3 regions of the Cellulosimicrobium sp. PMB13 genome follow, and region 2 is predicted to be linked to each of the others. Evidence: riboswitches for the same ligand, from Rfam matches in the RefSeq annotation. Region 2 holds a riboswitch; each other region holds the start of a gene.
The links. A riboswitch is a leader RNA that binds a small molecule or an ion and turns the genes downstream of it on or off. The one in region 2 is predicted to bind thiamine pyrophosphate.
Positions count from the first base shown of each region.

Region 1: it holds a riboswitch for thiamine pyrophosphate, as region 2 does, so the genes downstream of both, thiO (glycine oxidase ThiO) here and V5D56_RS13585 (ECF transporter S component) in region 2, are expected to answer to the same signal.
Region 3: it holds a riboswitch for thiamine pyrophosphate, as region 2 does, so the genes downstream of both, thiD (bifunctional hydroxymethylpyrimidine kinase/phosphomethylpyrimidine kinase) here and V5D56_RS13585 (ECF transporter S component) in region 2, are expected to answer to the same signal.

Region 1 is NZ_CP145910.1:2,152,652-2,159,053, forward strand. Features, by position in the region: gene thiO (glycine oxidase ThiO) at 1-1,256, opposite strand, end outside; TPP riboswitch at 1,246-1,348, opposite strand; gene thiE (thiamine phosphate synthase) at 1,393-2,073, shown strand; gene guaA (glutamine-hydrolyzing GMP synthase) at 2,118-3,731, shown strand; gene V5D56_RS09840 (glycosyltransferase family 4 protein) at 3,757-4,899, opposite strand; gene V5D56_RS09845 (hypothetical protein) at 5,104-5,922, shown strand; gene V5D56_RS09850 (hypothetical protein) at 6,104-6,402, opposite strand, start outside.
Region 2 is NZ_CP145910.1:3,017,320-3,023,721, reverse strand. Features, by position in the region: gene V5D56_RS13600 (Rv2578c family radical SAM protein) at 1-391, opposite strand, end outside; gene V5D56_RS13595 (hypothetical protein) at 423-1,718, opposite strand; gene V5D56_RS13590 (hypothetical protein) at 1,715-2,158, opposite strand; TPP riboswitch at 2,378-2,499, shown strand; gene V5D56_RS13585 (ECF transporter S component) at 2,617-3,276, shown strand; gene V5D56_RS13580 (ABC transporter ATP-binding protein) at 3,269-4,999, shown strand; gene V5D56_RS13575 (energy-coupling factor transporter transmembrane component T family protein) at 4,996-5,769, shown strand; gene hisS (histidine--tRNA ligase) at 5,807-6,402, opposite strand, start outside.
Region 3 is NZ_CP145910.1:2,855,234-2,861,635, reverse strand. Features, by position in the region: gene argC (N-acetyl-gamma-glutamyl-phosphate reductase) at 1-740, opposite strand, end outside; gene V5D56_RS12850 (quinone oxidoreductase family protein) at 1,253-2,272, shown strand; gene V5D56_RS12845 (hypothetical protein) at 2,269-2,547, shown strand; gene thiD (bifunctional hydroxymethylpyrimidine kinase/phosphomethylpyrimidine kinase) at 2,514-3,473, opposite strand; TPP riboswitch at 3,466-3,560, opposite strand; gene V5D56_RS12835 (YceI family protein) at 3,606-4,274, opposite strand; gene V5D56_RS12830 (SDR family oxidoreductase) at 4,407-5,297, opposite strand; gene pheT (phenylalanine--tRNA ligase subunit beta) at 5,294-6,402, opposite strand, start outside.

The sequences.
Region 1 (6,402 bases), 860 kb from region 2:
GCTGCGGCGAGGGCTGCCGCGGCGTCGGCGGCCAGGGGCTCGCCCGTCAGGCCCGCGACGACGGCCTCGGCGGTGAGCGGCGCGAGCAGGACGCCGTTGCGGCCGTGCCCGGCGGCGACGTGCAGGCCCGGGACGTGCGTGGCGCCGATCAGCGGCAGGTTGTCCGGCGTCGCGGGGCGGGCGCGCGGCGTGACGTCGACGATCGCGGCCTCGTCGATCCCGGGCAGCAGCGCGCGGGCGTCGCGCAGCAGCGCGAACACCCCGCCGGCGGTCGCGCGACGGTCGTCGGGGTTCTCCTCGGTCGTCGCACCGATCACGATCTCGCGATGCCCGGCGTAGCCGTGGCCCTGCCCGTCGGGGACCGGGTCGCGCGGCACGACGTACACGGGCCGACCCTGCACGACGCCGCGCACGACGTGCTCGAGCGCGAGATCAGGCCCCGCGTCGAGACGCAGCGTCTGGCCCTTGACCGGGCGGACCGGCACGACGACGCCCGGCACGCCCGACGCCAGCGCACCGGACTCCCAGCCCGCTGCGAGCACGACGGCACCGGCGCGGTGGAGCCGGCCCGCGTCGTCGTGCACGCCCGTGACCCTCCCCGCCGCGTCGAGCGCGAGGTGGGTGGCCCGGGCGCGCACGACGGCGGAGCCCGGCCCGAGCCTGTGACCCGCACCGGGTGCGGCAGCACCGCGCACTGCGAGCGCTCCGAGCAGCGCGGCGTGCGTCGCACGCGGGTCGACGGCGTGTTCGTGCGGCGCCCACGCGGCGCCCGCGACGCGCTGCCCGAGGTGCGGCTCGCGCCGCCGGGCGTCGGCCAGCGTGAGCTCCTGCGAGTCGAGGCCGTGCGCGGCGTGCAGCGCGAGCACGCGGCGCAGGAGCGCGAGGTCGTCGGTGTCGTACGCGACCGTGAGCGTCCCGGCGGTGCGCAGGCCGACGTCCGTCCCCGTCGCGCGCTCGAGGTCGACGGCGAACCCCGGCCACGCGCGCGCCGCCGCCAGGTGGAGTGTGAGGGCGTCGTCCTCGCCGAAGTCGGCCTCCGTGACGGGTGCCAGCATCCCCGCCGCGGCGTGCGTCGCGCCGTCGCCGGGGGAGGGGTCGAGCACGGTGACGGTCAGGCCCGCGCACGCGGCGCGCCAGGCCACGGCGAGACCCACGATCCCGCCGCCGACGACCACGACGTCGCGCGCGCCGTCGGGCAGGTCGGCCTCTGCGTCCACGGCCAGAGCCGGACGGACGGCGGCGTGCAGGGGGTCCATGTGCGCTCCCTTCGCTGGCATGACCCAGATCAGGTTCGACGGTCGGCTCCTACGCCCTCTCAGCCCCGTGCGGGGCTCCCGTGCTCTCGGCCACAGTACCGGCCGTGGCGGCGCGCCCGCCCCTACACTCCGACGGATGAGCACCGAGACCTCCGTCACCCCGGGCACCGCGGCCCGCGACCGCCTCGCCGCCGCCCGGCTGTACCTGTGCACCGACGCGCGCGAGGAGCGCGGCGACCTCGAGGGCTTCCTGCACGCGGCGCTCGCGGGCGGGGTCGACGTCGTCCAGCTCCGGGACAAGTCGCTCGACGTCGCGCGCGAGCTCGAGCTCCAGGAGCTCGTGGCGCGCGTCGCGGACGAGCACGGCGCGCTGTGGGCGGTCAACGACCGGGCCGACGTCGCGGGCCTGACGGCGGCGCCCGTGGTGCACATGGGGCAGCGCGACCTGCCGGTCGGGGCGGTCCGCTCGCTGCTCGGGGCGACGCCCGTCCTCGGTCGCTCGACGCACTCGGCCGAGCAGGCCGCCGCCGCGGAGGCCGACCCGGAGGTCGACTACTTCTGCGTCGGGCCGTTGTGGGCGACACCGACGAAGCCCGGTCGAGCGGCGGTCGGGCTCGACCTGCTGCGCGACGTCGCCGGGACCCGCCCCACGACGCCGTGGTTCGCCATCGGCGGGATCGACGCCGGGCGGCTGGACGCCGTGCTGGACGCAGGCGCGACGCGCGTCGTCGTGGTGCGGGCGATCACGGAGGCCTCGGACCCCGAGACCGCGGCGCGGGCGCTGCGCGAGCGGATCGAGGAGCGGGCCGGCGCCTGAGGCGGTGTGCCGGACGAGCGCTGCGCGGCGACTATCCTGGACCGGTGACGTCTCCCGCCACCACCCCTGACCACCCCACCACGGCGCAGGTCGCCTCGACGCCGCGCCCTGTGCTCGTCGTCGACTTCGGCGCCCAGTACGCGCAGCTCATCGCGCGCCGCGTGCGCGAGGCCAAGGTGTACTCCGAGATCGTGCCGCACACCTTCACCGTCGAGCAGATGCTCGCGAAGGACCCGGCCGCGATCATCCTGTCCGGGGGGCCGTCGTCGGTCTACGCGGCCGGCGCGCCGTTCGTCGACCCGGCGCTGTTCGAGGCCGGCGTGCCGGTCATGGGCATCTGCTACGGCTTCCAGGCGATGGCCGCGGCGCTCGGCGGCGACGTCGCCCAGACCGGCCAGCGCGAGTACGGCGGCACCGAGGTTTCGGTCTGCGAGGCCGGTGTGCTCCTCGCCGACACCCCCGAGAACCAGACCACGTGGATGAGCCACGGCGACGCGGTGCACCGCGCGCCCGAGGGCTTCGAGGTCCTGGCGACGTCGTCGGGGTCGCCCGTCGCCGCGTTCGAGGACCGGGCGCGTCGGCTGTTCGGCGTGCAGTGGCACCCGGAGGTCAAGCACTCCGCGCACGGGCAGACCGTGCTGGAGCACTTCCTGTACGACGGCGCGGGCCTGGCCCCCGAGTGGACTCCCGGCAACGTCATCGCGGACCAGGTCGCAGCGATCCGCGCCCAGGTCGGCGACGCCCGCGTGATCTGCGGCCTGTCCGGCGGCGTCGACTCGTCCGTCGCGGCCGCGCTCGTGCAGAAGGCCGTCGGCGACCAGCTCACGTGCGTGTTCGTCGACCACGGCCTTCTGCGTGCCGGCGAGGCCGAGCAGGTCGAGCGCGACTTCGTCGCGTCGACGGGCGTCAACCTCGTGGTGGTCGACGCGAAGCAGCGGTTCCTCACCGCGCTCGCGGGCCACAGCGACCCGGAGACCAAGCGCAAGATCATCGGCCGCGAGTTCATCCGCGTGTTCGAGGACGCCGCGCGCGACATCGTCGCCGACGCCGGAGCGCACGGGGAAGAGGTCAAGTTCCTCGTGCAGGGCACGCTCTACCCCGACGTCGTCGAGTCCGGCGGCGGCGAGGGCGCGGCGAACATCAAGAGCCACCACAACGTCGGCGGCCTGCCCGACGACCTGCAGTTCTCGCTCGTCGAGCCGCTGCGCACGCTGTTCAAGGACGAGGTCCGTGCCGTCGGGCTCGAGCTCGGCGTGCCCGAGGAGATCGTCTGGCGCCAGCCCTTCCCCGGCCCCGGGCTCGGCATCCGCATCGTCGGCGAGGTCACGGCCGAGCGTCTCGAGACGCTGCGCGCCGCCGACCAGATCGCGCGCGAGGAGCTCACCAAGGCCGGCCTCGACCGCGAGATCTGGCAGTGCCCCGTCGTGCTGCTGGCCGACGTGCGGTCGGTCGGCGTTCAGGGCGACGGCCGTACCTACGGTCACCCGATCGTGCTGCGTCCGGTGTCCTCCGAGGACGCCATGACGGCGGACTGGACCCGTCTGCCCTACGACGTGCTGTCCGTCATCTCGACGCGCATCACGAACGAGGTGAACGAGGTCAACCGGGTCGTGCTCGACGTCACGAGCAAGCCGCCGGGCACCATCGAGTGGGAGTGATCCCGGCGGCGTCCAGCCGTTCTTCCTACGCCCGTGCCGCGATCTCCGCGGCGCGGGCGTAGGCGTTCTCGACGTCGGCGAGGACGCGAGGCCAGCCCGCCGACGACGGGACGTCGCGGTTGTGCGCGACGATGCGGTCGAGCAGGTCGTCCTCGGTGACCAGGCGGACGAGCGCGTCGGTGAACTCCGCGTCGTCGTCGGCGAGGAGGGCGTCGACGCCGTCGGTGAGCCGCTCCGCGACACCGGACTGAGACCGCGTCACGACGACGAGCCCCGCGGCCTGGCCCTCCAGCGCGGCGATGCCGAACGCCTCCTCGACCGCGGGGGCGGCGAACACGTCGGCACGCGCGTAGAGGCGCTTGAGCTCGGTCGCGGTGAGGCGGCCGGGGAGCGAGACGACGCCGCGCAGGTCGTGCTCGGCGACGAACCGGCGGGCGGTGTCGAGCTCCGGACCGTCGCCCGCGATCGTGGCGTGGAGCGCGCCGTCGGGCACGCGGGCCGCGGCGTCCCGGACGACCTCGAGGAGCGGGAGCACGCGCTTGCGCGGGGCGAAGCGTGTCGCCGCGACGACGTGGACGGCGGACCCCTCCATGCGCTCGCCGCGCTCGGTCCGCGGGATGCGCCACGCGTCGAGGTCGAGCCCGTTGTGCAGGACGGCGACCTCGCCGTGGTCGCCCACGATGCGACGCAGCGGAGCCGCCGTCAGCTCGCTCACGGCAGACCACAGGACGGGCCAGCGCGACCACCGCACGACGCGGTCGAGCGCGGCGAACGCCCGTTCCGCGCCGCCCCAGACCGAGTGGACGGTCAGCACCGCGGGCAGACCCGCCCGGACGACCGTCCGCAGCGACGCCTGCGTGGACGGGGTCAGGACGCCCATGTGCAGGTGCACGACGTCGGGCCTCGCCTCGCGCAGCAGGCGCGCCACGTGGTGGGGGGCGCGGGGATGCACCGGGTAGCCGCCCGGGAACCGGGCCGCGAGGCGGTGCACGGTGACACCCTCGTCGACCTCGGCGGTGACACCGTGCGCGCCCGGACGCGAGGGCGTCGTGCAGATCACCGCGACGTCGTGCCCCGCGGACGCCTGCTGCTGCGCGAGGCGCGCCACCTGGGTCTCGATACCGCCGAGCAGGGGCAGGTAGCAGTCGGTGACGTGGGTGATGCGCACCCCGGAATCCTCCCACCCGGCCTCTCGCCCCGACGACACGCGCACCGACCTGCGGCGACACGCGCCGTCTGCGCGGGCACAACGCGTCCCTGGTCGCTACGGTGGTCTCGAAATGGGTGGTTCGACCGTCCCGCGGCGGCCACGCCTCGCGGGCGGGGGCGCGCCGGACGGGCCAGGTGGGTCCTGACGAAGGAGAAGCGCCACATGTCCAGCACGGTCACCGTCACACCGGCACGAGGGGTCCGGGGCATCGGCCTCGTCTCGATCATCGCCGGCATCGTCCTCATCCTCGCGGGCATCGGCACCTGGATCGTCGTGGCGAACCAGCTGTCGGCCGAGGAGATCACCGTCTCCGACGACGCATCCTTCATGGCGGGGCGGCACGTGAACGGACCGCTCACCGCGTACGCGCAGGCCGAGGTCATCAACAAGCACGCCCTGGAGGCGAGCGGCGGACAGACGTACGCCGAGCTCGACCAGGACGACCCGACGCGGCAGACGGTCATGACGGCGTCGTTCCTCCGGGCCTCGCTGTTCACGTCCGTCGTGGCGTTCGGTGTCGCCGCGCTCGTCGTCGGTCTCGGCATCCTGTTCCTGCTGCTGGGTGTCGCCCTGCGCAAGCTCGCCGGCGGTCCGAGCGTCGCCGTCGAGACCCCGGCGTACAGCTCGGGGGGTGACCTGTCCGGCGTCGGCCGGCACGTCGACCCGGCCTCCGCCCCGGAGGCTCCCGCGTCGCCGACCGCGCCGCCGGTGACGCCGACGACCGTGCCCGACCGGCCCGACCGACCCGCCCGGACCTCCGCCCTCGCGACCCCGGCCGCGGAGGCGCGCGCCGCGGCGGCGGGGAGGACCGAGCCGACCGGCGGCCCGGGCACCGGCTCGCCGTCGGCCCCGGGCGCGAGCCCCGAGGCCTCGCCCCACGACCCCACACCGCCGGTGAACCACTCGACCACGGGCCCGACGCAGTCCCAGCCCCCGTCGCAGACTGCACCCGACGAGCGCCCGGGGGCGCCCACGAGCTGACCAGACGAGCCGGGTGCCGCGGCCTGCCGCCCACCCGGTCGAGACGTCCGTCCGGACGCCGGAGACCCGCTCCTGCTGAGTCGCACCGGGAGGAGCGCGCGGCCCGGTCGTCGCTCGGACGAGCCGAGGGGTCGTGACTAGTACCGTCACGACCCCTCGGCCTTGTCTGTGTCCCGGGTCGTCAGCCCTGCCCGCGCCGCCGCACGCTCGTCACGACGGACCCGACCACGAGGGTCACGCCCGCGACCACGAGCACGACGATCGCCGCGAGGCCGAGGTCGACGTCGGCGCCGAGGGCGGCCGCCAGCACCGCGGCCCCGAGCGCGAAGAGGACGAAGCCCCACACGATCGTCGCGACCCTCGGACCACGCGACGGCTCCCGCCTCGCGGCGGTGTCAGGCACCGAGGCAGACGGGACCGACGGGACCGACGGAGCCGACGGAGCCGACGGAGCAGTGCCTCCCGGTGCGGGCCTCTCGG
Region 2 (6,402 bases):
TCACCCGGTAGGCGCGCTTGCGCGTGGTCCAGCGGTCGAGCACGCGGGTGCGGACGTACCGCCGGTAGGCGCCGTGCGCCTGGGTGCCGACGATCTCGTCACCCACCTGGAGCTCGCCGGCGGGCCGCTGCGTCCCGTCGGCGAGGAGCACCGGTGTCTGCGGGCTCAGGCAGTACGAGCAGGCGTGGCTGCACCCGCGGTACGGGTTGACCGTCCAGCGGAACGGCATGCGCGACATCGCGGGCACCTTCGACAGCGCGCTCTTCGCCGTCACCTCGTGGAACGTGATCCCCGCGAACTCGGGCGTGCGCACGCTGCGCACGAGGCCCACGCGCTCCAGCCCCGGGAGCGCGCCGTCGTCCGCGCCGATCGCTTGTCCGTCCCACCTCACCCCCTGATTCGAACAGGTGTTCGAACTCGTGTCAAGGCGCCGGAGCGGACCCTCGGTCCCGCACGGGGGTCGGGCGCGGGTCGCGGCCCCCGAGCTCGGCCACGCGGTCCCAGACCCAGTCGGCCATCGACGGCGCGACGGCCTCTTCGGGGTACCCGGGGCGACGCCTGACCAGCGCTCCGAACGCGACGACCACGAGGTAGGCCCCGGCGTCGTCGGTCATCACCTGCTCCCCCGCCTCGTCCTCGGGCCAGTCCGGATGGGCCGCGGGGTCCGCCTCGATCTCCGTGCACAGGGCGACGACCTCCGCCGCCGACATCAGGCGGAACGGCTCGGCCTGACCCCACACAGCACCGGAGCCGGGCCGCTGACCGTCGTGCCAGGTCAGGAGCGCCTCGGCGGCCATCGCGCCGATGTGCTCGGTCTCCGCCTCGTCGCCGAACGACGCGCCGGGTCGCAGCGTCGCGCGCAGGTCCGCGGGCATCACCTGGTCCAGCGCGGCGAGAGCGGAGCGCAGGTCGGTGCCGAGCTCCTGGTCACGGAGCTCGCGCCACGCCGTCTCGAGCACCCCGGAGCGACGGATGTCCTCGAGGGTGTAACCCTCCGCGTCGGCGTTCTCGACGACTCCCTGCAGCGTCCGGGCGGTCCCCACCAGGTTCTGGAACAGGTCCTCGGTCGGGTTCTCCCGGAGGAGGCGCAGCCCGAGCCGCTCGGCGTCGTCGAAGCGGTACTGCAGGAGGTAGGCCCACCCCAGCATGAGCGCGACCCAGGGGCTCGCCGCCTCGGCCCGGATCGCCTCCTCGGCCGCGCGGACGAACCGGTCGACCGGCGCGTAGGTCCGCAGCAGGTGCACGGCGCGCTGCCCGAGCGCCCGGGGCAGCTCGTCCGGCGCCGTCCGCGCGCACCGCTCGACCGCGTCGTCGAGCTGGGACCAGCCGGACTCGTGCTCGCCGCCGAGCGCCAGTGCGGCCCCGAGCTCCATCCAGTCGTCCCACTGCTCGTGGTCCTCTCGCAGCACCGTGTTCGCCCACCGCAGCGCCTCGGGGTGGTCGTCCTCGGCGAACGCCAGGTGCCTCAGCGCGCGGGCCGCGTTGACGAACTGAGCGTCGCGACGCCCGGCGACGTCGAGGTAGAGGCGCCGGGCCGCGTCGGTCTCGCCACAGACCTCACGGTGGCTGCCGAGCAGCAGGGACACGCCGCTGCGCTCGGGCTGGGCGGCGAGCACCTGCAGCGCGAGCTCGGCGACCCGAGGATGCGTCGGCTGGGCCGCGAAGAGCTCCCAGGCGAGGTCCAGGCTCCGCTCGACCGCGTCGTCGACCTCGCTCACCGCGTCGCCTCGTCCGCCCACCCCTTGAGCACGGCGAGGTTCGCCAGCGGGACGTGGTGACCGATCCGCGGGTGGTCCAGCGTCACACCGACCACGCCGACGGCACCGAACGAGGCGAGATAGTCGATCGCCGCCGGCACCGGCACGCCGATCAGCGGCGCCTCGTCACCCTCCGCGCCGACCAGGCCCAGGGCACGAGCGGCCTCGCGCGCGCGAGCGGCGCTGCTGTAGAGACAGATCATCGGCCCCTGCGCCGACGCGACGCCGTAGGGACTGGGCCGGTCGGCGGAGCCTCGCGCGATGAAGAACCACGTCGTCAAGCGGGTCGTCTGCCGCCACAGCGCGATCTGCGCCGTCGTGTCGCCGGCGGGCGCTGCCCTGACCGCCTGGTCGAGGCGGTCCAGCTCGGCGACCAGCCCGGGGTCGTTGTCCTCGCTCATCGTGCTCCTTCGTCGTCGGAGATCTGGACCACCCCCGGCGTCCGGTCGCCCGGCCGGGGTCGTCCGCGACGCGCCCGCCCGAGCGCCGGTCGGTACCGACCGTCCCCGCGCGTCTCGCCGGTCGCACCCTCTCACACCGCTCGCCGAGGACCGGGCGACGCGTCCCGCACCGTGAGACGACGGGATTGTCCTCGCGAGGAGGAGGCCCTAGGGTCGGCCCGAACGCCCCCGGGGAGCGCACGAGCGCTGAGAGTGCCGGCCGGACATCCGTGTCCCACCGGCAGACCCGTGGAACCTGATCTGGTTCGTACCAGCGAAGGGAGCAGGGCCGACGTCACCGTCCCCTGCGCCCGCACGCGCCCGCACGGGTCCGCACGGCCGTGCAGCGGGGCACGTGCGCGCGCAGAGGGTCGGGACGCGCCGTCGTGCACCCGTCGCGGCCCGACGAAGGGACCCGCATGACCGAGCCCACCGCACGACCCACGACACGGCCCACCGCACGACCCACCGCACGACCCGTCACGCCCGGGCCAGGAGCGCCCCGACGGCGCCGCGGCCTGACGCTCCACGAGACCGTGCTCGTCGCGGTCCTCGGCGTCGTGTTCGGCTTCGTGTACTGGGCCTTCGTCCAGCTCTGGGCGCCGCTCCAGCTGGCGATGGGACCGCTCGCCGACCTCGCCGCGAACGTGCTCGCCGGCGCCTGGATCGTCGTCGGACCGCTCGCGACGTACATCGTGCGCAAGCCGGGCGTCGGGATCCTCACCGAGACGCTCGCCGCGCTCGTCGAGGTCGTGTTCCTCGCCTCGCCCGCCGGACCGCTCCTGCTGCTCGTCGGGCTCGTGCAGGGTGCGGGAGCCGAGCTGCCCTTCGCCCTCACGCGCTACCGCCGCTACGGGTGGTGGGTCTTCGTCGCGTCCGGCGTGAGCGCTGCTCTCGTCACGTACGCGTTCAACGCGGTCCGGTTCGGGTGGCTCGGGCAGGACTACGCGACGCTCCGGCTCGGCATCCAGGTCGTGTCGTGCGTGCTGCTGTGCGGGATCGCGGCGCGCCTGCTCGGCGACGCGCTCGCGCGCACCGGCGTCCTCGACGCGTTCGCGATCGAGTCGCGCCGTGGCTGAGACCGGCCGACGTCCAGCGGCACCGGGGACCGTGGCCGTACGGACGCGGAGCCTGTCCGTCGGCGTCGGTCACGACGGCGTCCCCGTCCTCGACGACGTGAGCGTGGACGTCGCCGAGGGGACCGGGCTGCTCGTCGTCGGACCGTCCGGGTGCGGCAAGTCGACGCTGCTGCGCGTGCTCACCGGCGTCGTCCCGCACACGCTGCCCGGCCACGTGACCGGCGACGTGGAGGTCGCGGGCCACGATCCGCGCGAGGTCGCCGTGGCGCGCCTGGCCGCGGACGTCGGTCTCGTGCAGCAGAGCCCCGGCGACCAGCTGTGCCTCGGCCGCGTCGAGGACGAGCTGCGCTTCGCTCTCGAGAACCGGGCCGCCGACCCCGCCACGATCGACGAGCGATCCGCGCACGCCCTCGCCGCGGTGGGGGCCACGCACCTGCGCGCACGGTCGACCCACGCGCTGTCCGGCGGCGAGGCGCAGCGCGTCGCGCTCGCCGCCGCGCTCGTCACCGATCCCGCGGTGCTCGTCCTGGACGAGCCCACCGCGCTCCTCGACCCCGCGGGCGCCCGCGAGGTCGGCGGCGTGGTCTCGCGGCTGGCCCACGGCTCCCTCCCCGCCGACGGCGCGGCGCGGCGCCGCACCGTCGTCGTGGTCGAGCACCGCCTCGACGAGCTCGGCGACCTGCCGGGCGCCACGCTCGTGCTCGACGACGCCGGACGCGTCGTCGCGCACGGCCCCACCCGCGTCGTGCTGCGCGAGCACGCGCAGCGGCTCGTGGAGCTCGGCTGCTGGCTCCCTCTCGACGTCGTGCTCGAGGCGGCCGGCGCACCCGGCCCCCTCGGCTCCGACGTCACCGACACCTGGCTCGTCGACCTCGCCGCCGCGTCGCCCACCGCCCCGTCGGCCGACGGCCCAGCACGCGTCGCGCTCCGTGCCCGCTCGTTCACGGTGACCCGGTCCGGGGCGCCGGTCGTGCACGACGTCGACCTCGACCTGCGCGCCGGTGAGGTGCTCGCCGTCGTCGGGCCCAACGGGAGCGGGAAGTCCACGCTGCTGCGCGGGCTCGCCGGGCTGGAACCGCGATCCGGCACGCTCACCGTGGCCGGACCGACGCCCGTCGCGATGGTCTTCCAGGACCCCGAGCACCAGCTCCTCGCGCGGACCGTCCGCGACGAGGTCGCCTGGTCACCGCGGCTCGCCGGCGTCCCGGACCTCGACGAGCGCGTCGCGCGGACGCTCGCGGCGTACGGGCTCGGCCACCTCGCCGACGCGAACCCGTTCCGCCTCTCCGGCGGCGAGCAGCGCCGGTTGTCCCTCGCGACCGCGACCGTGCTCGATCCCCCGGTCCTGCTCGCGGACGAGCCGACCTTCGGCCTCGACCGCGCCCAGGCCGACGCGTCCGGCCGCGTCCTGCGGGACCTCGCCGACCGCGGGGGCGCCGTCGCGCTCGTCACGCACGACCTGACCCTCGTCGCGCGGATCGCCGACCGCGTGGCCGTCGTCGTCGACGGCGAGGTCGTCGCGGACCGCGAGACGTCGGCCGTGCTCGCCGACGACGCGCTGTGCGCCGGTGGACGGCTCGCCCGGCCGCCGCTGCTCGAGTGGTGGGCGCGCACGGGACGCGGCCGGGGGGTCGGGCTGCGCGCGCTCGTCCGGGCGCTCGACGACGCCCTCGCCTCCGGCTCGCGGCCCGGCCGCGCCCGCGTCCCGGCGGTGCACGCATGAGCCCGCTCGCCCGGTGGAACCCGACCGTGAAGCTCGCGACGGTGCTCGCGCTGTCGACGGCGGCTCTGCTCGTGACGGACCCCGTGACGCCCGCGATCGGCTACGTCCTCGCCGTCGCCGCCCTCCTGGTGCTCGGGCGGGTGCCGCTGCGCGCGGTCGCCCTGGGCCACGTGCCGTTCCTGGCGTTCGCGGCGAGCCTGCTCGTGGTGAACGTCCTGACGCGCTCCGGCGGCGACGTGGTCGTCGTCGGCCCGGTCACCGTCGGCGCGACCGGCCTGACGATCGGCGCCTCGCTCGCGCTGCGCACGCTGTTCGTCGGCGTCCTGTCCCTGACGCTCGTGCTGACGACGGATCCCGTCCGCCTCATGACGAGCCTGCACCAGCACGCCCGGCTGCCCGCCACGTGGACCTTCGCCGTGCTCGCGGCGCACCGGCTGCTCGAGGAGCTTCCGGGCACGTGGCACACGATCCGGTGCGCGCAGGCGGTCCGGGACCCGCGCCGCGCCGCGGGCGACCTCCCGCGATCGCCCCGCGCGCTGGGCACGGCGGCCTTCGCGCTGCTCGTCGGCGCGATCCGCCGGTCCGAACGCCTCGCGATCGCCCTCGAGTCGCGCGGGCTCGGGGCAGGGCCGCGCACGACCTCCCGACCGGTCGCGCTCGGCACGGGCGACGTGCTCGCGGCCGCTGCGGTCCTCGCGGCGGCCGCGGGCGTCGTCGTGCTCGGCGCGCACGTCGGCTGGCTGACCGGTGTCGGTGCGCTCGCCGGATGACCGGCGAGCGCACCGGGCGCGCCGCGGTGCTGCGCTGTCAGGCCGCGGGCACGACGCGGGGCCAGAGGTCCTCGGCCGGCGGGGCCCACGACGCGGCGTCCGCGTCGACCTGCTCGCCCGACCGGATGTCCTTGACCTGGTCGGGACGCGGGTCGCCCGCGTCGTCGAGCTGCCCGGCGGCGGGGAACCACACGAACGGGATGCCACGGCGGTCGGCGTAGCGGATCTGCTTGCCGAACTTCGCGGCGCTCGGCGCGACCTCGACGGGGATACCGCGCGCGCGCAGCGCGGTAGCCACTGCGTCCGACGCCGGCCGCGACTCCTCGCTCGTCACGGCCACGACGACGGCGCTGGGCACCGAGCGCGTCGCGCGCACGAGGCCCGCCGACAGCAGGCGCGACACGAGGCGCGAGACGCCGATCGACAGCCCGACGCCCGGGTACGTCGTCGCACCGTCGGACGCGAGGGTGTCGTAGCGGCCGCCGGAGCAGATCGAGCCGAGCTGCTCGTGCCCCACGAGCACGGTCTCGTACACGGAGCCCGTGTAGTAGTCCAGGCCGCGCGCGATCTTGAGGTCCGCGACGACGACCCCGGGAGCGCGCACGCTCGCCGCCTCGATGATCGCGGCGAGCT
Region 3 (6,402 bases), 160 kb from region 2:
ACGAGCGTCGGCGTGAACGAGACGCGCACCGCCGGTGCTCCCGCCGCGCGCAGGTTCTGCACGATCTCCGGGACGTGCCGGTGGCTCCCGCCCACGGCGTACGGCTGTGCCGAACCCAGCCCCTCCGACGCGAGCAGGTGCGGCTTGAGCGCCTTCCCGGCGCCCGAGTACCCCACGGCCAGCACCGCGACGACGTCCGACGCGTCGACGAGACCCGCCGCGACGCCGGGCTGGAGACCGAGCGTCACCGCGGTGACGTTGCAACCCGGCACGGCGATCCGTCGCGCACCGGCGAGCCGCTCGCGCTGACGCGTCTCCGTGGCGCCAGCCCCCGGGCTCTGCGTGAGCAGGAGCTCCGGGAGCCCGTAGGGCCACGTGCCCGCGTGCTCCGAGCCGTAGAACTGCTCCCAGTCCGCGGCGGACTCCAGCCGGTGGTCCGCACCGAGGTCGAGGACGAGCACGTCGTCGGGCAGCTGCGCGGCGATCTCACCCGACGCGCCGTGCGGCAGCGCGAGCACGACGACGTCGTGGCCCACCAGGTGCTCGACGCTCGTCGGCAGCAGCACGCGGTCGGCGAGGGATCGCAGGTGCGGCTGGTGCGTCCCGAGCAGCGTGCCCGCGTTGCTGTGCGCCGTCACGGCGCCGATCTCCACGTCGGGGTGCCCGGCGAGCAGCCGGAGCATCTCCCCGCCCGCGTACCCGGACGCCCCGGCGACCGCCACTGTGATCGTCATATGCATCACTATACATAGTTATACATCGCGCCGTGCGCTCGTGCGGGCGCGCTCTGGCTGCGCCCGCGGAGGACTCGCACCGTGCGCTCGGGCTGGCGCGTTCTGGTTGCGCCCGCGGAGGAGTCGCCCCGTGCGCTCGGGCTGGCGCGCCGTCACCGTGGTCTGCCACCTCACGTCCTCGCGCGCGCTTCTACGCCCTTCGCGCACGGCCCGACCCCACCGCTCGTCCTGCCCGTCACCACTCCGCACCGCGCGGTCCCGCCGGCGATCGCGACCGGGTCGGACGTCGTGAGGCGAGGGACACCCGAGGCGAGACGGCGCCGGGCGGGGCGGGTGATGTGCGAAGGGCGTCAGAGCCGCGCTCCTAGAAGGCGAGCCGACGGGCCGTGGTGACGGCGCGGCAGCCCGAGCACGTCAGCCGCCCCGGCCACCCAGCCCGACCACGAGATCCGCCCACCCGACGCACCCACGAGGGCCCTGACCCGAGCCGAGCCCACGCCCCGCCTAGGCTGGGCCTCATGCACGCGATCGTGGCCCGCGAGGCGGGTGGCCCTGACGTCCTTGAGTACCGCGAGCTGCCCGACCCGACGCCGGGACCGGGGCAGCTCCTCGTCCGTGCGGCGGTCGCGGGGGTCAACTTCATCGACACGTACAAGCGCTCAGGCGTGTACGCGATGGAGTACCCGCACGTCGTGGGCAGCGAGGGTGCGGGCGAGGTGGTGGCGGTCGGCGAGGGAGTCGAGGACTTCGCCGTGGGCGACCGCGTCGTGTGGACGGAGGCGCCGGGCTCGTATGCGGACCTCGTGGTCGTCGCGGCGCGCGAGGCGCTGCCCGTGCCCGACGCCGTGACGTTCGAGGACGCGACCGCCGTCGCGCTGCAGGGCCTCACGGCGCACTACCTGTGCACGTCGTCGTACCCGGTGCGTCCCGGTGACCGCGTCCTCGTGCACGCGGGCGCCGGCGGGGTCGGGCTGCTCCTCACCCAGATGATCGTGGCTCGCGGTGGGCACGTGATCTCGACGGTCTCGACGCCGGAGAAGGCCGAGCTGTCGCGCGGCGCGGGCGCCGAGCACGTGATCGAGTACACCGCGCTCGGGGACCTGTCGCACGACCTCCCCGAGATCGTGCATGGTCTCACCGGTGGTGAGGGTGTCGCCGCGGTGTACGACTCGGTCGGCAAGGACACGTTCGACGCGTCCCTCGCGTCGCTGCGCCGCCGGGCGACGCTCGTGCTGTTCGGCGGGTCCTCCGGCCAGGTGCCGCCCGTCGACCCGCAGCGGCTCAACGCCGCGGGGTCGGTCTTCCTCACACGACCGAAGCTGGCCGACCACACGGCGACGCGCTCCGAGCTCGTCGAACGGGCGACGGAGGTGCTCGGCGCTGTCGCCGGCGGCACGCTGCGGGTGCGGGTCGGGGCCACCTTCCCGCTCGCCGAGGCCGCCGAGGCGCACCGCGCGCTCGAGGGGCGCGCCACCACGGGCAAGGTGCTGCTCGTGCCCGACGCCGCGGCGTCGGGCACCCCGGAGCAGGAGGCATGAGCTGGGACTGGGTCCCGGCGCGGCCCGGGGAGGAGGACGGGTCCGACGGCGGCCCCTCCCCCGCGCTGCGCCGGGCGGTGACGGTGCTGGCCGTCCTGTTCACCGGGGTGCTCGTCGTGTACTACCTGACGGTCGGCGTCCGGCAGGGCGAGGACCGGTGCGTCGCCGAACGGCCGGAGGGGGTCGCCGCGAGCCAGGTCGACTCACGCTGGCGGTGGTGGCCGCCCGGCACGGAGTGCGTCTACCCGACCGGGACCGAGGTCGCGCGCGCCTGAGACGCGGCGGAGCCGGCAGCCTGCACCTCGACCGGCACGTCGACCGGTGAGGTCGCGTACAGGTGGTCGACCGGTCCGCGTCCCGACCCGACCTGCAGCGCTACCCCTGCGCGCAGCGCCCCGGTGAGCCACTCCTTCGCGTCGCGCGCCGCCTCCGGCCAGCCCGCGCGCTGCGGGCGCAGCGCCGCGAGCGCCGCGGAGAGCGAGCACCCGGTGCCGTGCGTGTGCGGCGTGTCGACGCGTTCGGCGTCGAACGTCGTCACGCGACCCGCGCCGCCGTCCGCAGAGCCGGGCTCCACGAGGGCGTCGGGTGACGTCGCGCCGGTGAGGTGCCCGCCCTTGAGCAGGACCGCCGTCCCGCTCGCCGCGACGAACGCGCGCGCCTGCCCGAGCGCCTCGTCCCACGTCGTCGCGACCGGCGTCCCGGCGAGGACGGCGAGCTCGGGCAGGTTCGGCGTGACGACGTCGGCGCGCGCCGCGAGGTCGCGCACTCCCTGCTCGGCGCCGGCGTCCAGCAGGCGGTGGCCCGAGGTGGCGACCATGACCGGGTCGAGCACGACGTACGGGGCGCGCTCCCCGGCGCCACGGCGGAAGGCACCGAGGTCGTCGAGCCACGACGCGATCTCGCGCGCGTTCGCGGCGTCCGCCACCATCCCGATCTTCACCGCGTCGATCTGGACGTCGTCGGAGACCGCGTCGAGCTGCTCGCGCAGGAACACCGGACCCGGGACGTGCACGGACCGGACGCCGTGCGTGTTCTGCGCGACGAGCGCGGTCGTCACCGCCATGCCGTACGCGCCGTGCGCGCAGAACGCCTTGAGGTCGGCCTGGATGCCCGCACCGCCGGTCGGGTCCGTCCCGGCGACCGAGAGGACGCGCGGACGCGAGGGCCGCGGGGCAGGTGAGGTCGTGGAGGCGAGCGTCATCGCCGGACATCCCTTCGCTAGTACGAGCTAGATCAGGTTCGACGGGTGTGATCTCAGCCCTGTCCCAGGGCACCCCGTGTCGGTCCGCTCATGCTAGCGGTGCGGCACGCCGTCGCGACGCGCCGTCCGTCCTCACTCCTGGTGGATCGCCTCGCCCGCGATCTCGAGCGACACCTTCTTGCCGACGAGGAACCCGCCGGTCTCGAGGATCACGTTCCAGACGAGTCCGTAGTCCTCGCGGTCGAACTCGCCCGTGGCGTGGAAGCCGAAGATGTCGCGTCCGTACGGGTCGCGACGCGCGCCGCCGTAGCGCATCCTCAGGTCGATCGGGTGGGTGACGTCGCGGATCGTCAGCAGGCCGCTCACGACGAAGTGCCCGGCCTCGGCCGGAGCGGTGCGCTCCGTCGCGACGGTGGCGCGCTCCGGCGACCGGTTGCGCAGCCGCGCCCACGCGAGGATGGCGTCGTCCTGGCTCCCCTGCCAGCGGACGCCGGTGCTGCGGAAATCGAGCGTCGGGTAGGTCTCGACGTCGAGGAAGTCGGCGCTGTGCAGGTGCACGTCCCGGTCGGCGTTGTGCGTCGTGAGGCTCGCGGAGTCGATGCTCGCTGACACGGCCGAAGCGAGCGGGTCCTCCCCGACGAGGATCGTCGCGCTCGCCCTCGTGAACTCGCCGCGCACGGGCGAGACCATCATGTGCTGCCCGGCGAACCCGACGCGCTTGTGCGCCTCGTCGAGGACGTACGTGCCCGCGTCGGGGACGGTCATCCCGTTCCACTGCCGCACCGGTCGTGTGCTGGTCATCCGTCGCCCTCCGGAGGTCCTGTCGAGCCGCGACCGCGTCGAATGGCACGGTGTTGGTCGAGTGTCCAGAAGAGCATCCCGGATTGTTAGGTGAACATTCAACTAATCCGTGGGTGACCTTGCGTACAGCCGTCAGCGGGCGGGCAGCTCGCCGGGCATCGGGTCGTCGTCGCCCCAGCGCGTCACGCGCAGCCGGCGACCGTCCGGGCCGGGCACCACACGCTCGTCCCGGGCGGCGTCGTCGAGCGCGGCCTGCAGCGAGGCGGGCGAGTCGTGCGTGACGCGGACGAACGACCCGGAGAACGCGTCGAGCCCGCCCCCGGCGATCGCGACGACCATCTCGACCGTGCGCTCGACCGGGGTCCACTCCGTGCGTCCCTGGTGCATGACCATCGAGCCCGTCATGTCCGTCTGCACGACGCCGGGCGCGACCTCGAACGTGCGCAGCCCCCGGTCGTACCCCGAGCGGTGCAGGTTCGCGCCGAGGCGCAGGAGCGCCGTCTTGCTCGCGTTGTACGCGCTCGCACCGACCATGTCGTGCGAGCCCGCGCCGCTGTTGAGGTCGACGACGCGGCCGCCGCCCCGCGCGATCATGCCCGGGACCACGGTGCGCGCGAGCAGGAACGGCCCGCGGACGTTCGTCTCGAGGATCGCCCACCACTCGTCGGGGTCCGCCTCCCACAGCGGCACCTCGGCGTCGACCCGGCCCGCGTTGTTGACGAGCAGGTCGATCCCGCCGATCTCCGCCTCGGCTGCTGCGACGGCCGCGGCCACCGCCCCGGCGTCGGTGACGTCGGCCGTCACGACGACGGCGCGGCCACCGCCCGCGGCCGTGACCTCGTCCGCCACGTCCTGCAGCCGCGCGGCATCGCGGGCCAGCAGCGCGACGTCGAGCCCCGCGGCGGTCAGACCGACGGCGATCGCCCGGCCGATGCCGCGCGACGCCCCGGTGACCAGCGCCGTGCGCGCGGGCGCGACGGGCTTCCCCGCCACGCCCGCGTCGGCGCGGGTGCCGGTGCTCATGCCCGCAGCTCCGCCCCGACGCGCTCGCGCGCCGCCTCGACCGCACCCGCGCGGACGCGCGCGACGTCGTCGGCCGTGAGCGTCCGGTCGGCGGCCCGCAGCCGGAGCGAGAACGCGAGCGACTTGCGCCCCTCACCCACCTGCTCGCCCGTGAAGACGTCGAACAGCGTGAGGTCCTCGAGGAGCTCGCCCGCGCCGGCGGCGACCGCGGAGCGCAGCGCCTCGGCGGTGACGTCGTCGGCCACGACGAACGCGAGGTCCTCCTTCGCGGCGGGGAACGTCGAGACGGGCGCCGCGACGAGCGGCTCAGCGCTCGACCCGGCGAGCAGCGCGGAGAGGTCGACCTCGAACGCGACCGACCGCGCGGGCAGCCCGAGGTTCTCGAGCGCCTTCGGGTGCAGCTCGCCCGCGTGCCCGACGACCGTCCCGTCGGCGAGCGCGAGGCGAGCGCAGCGGCCCGGGTGCCACGGGGCACGATCGGGGTCGGCGGTCACGACGACCTCGACACCGACGTGCTCGGCGACGAGCCGGGCGGCGTCGAGCGCGTCCGTCCAGTCGGCGGCACGCCCCTCGCCCCACCAGCCGGCGCGCTCGCGCCGGCCGACGAGCACTCCTGCCACGTGGCGCGGCTGGTCCGGCACCGCGGCCGCGAGCGCCGCGAGCTCGTCGTCCGTCGGGCGCACGCCCGGCGGGAGCGAGGGCGCGGCCGGGGCGCCGACGCGCGGACGCGTCACGAGCCCGGTCTCGAACACCGCGAGGTCCGTCATCCCGCGACCGACGTTGCGGCGCGCCGTCTCCAGGAGCGTCGTGAGCAGGTCGGTGCGCATCAGCGGCCGGTCGTCCGCGAGCGGGTTGACCAGTCGCAGCGCACGACGGCGCTCGTCGTCGGCGGGCAGGCGCAGCGCATCGAGCTCGGAGGTCCCGACGAACGGGTAGCTGAGCGTCTCGACGAAGCCCGCCGCGGCGAGCGCGCGGGCGACCGAGCGGCGGACCGCCTGCTCGCGGGTCAGGCCACGACCGCCGGGTGCCTTCGGCAGCACCGACGGGATCTCGTCGTAGCCGACGAGCCGCGCGACCTCCTCGACCAGCTCCGCCGAGCCGGTGA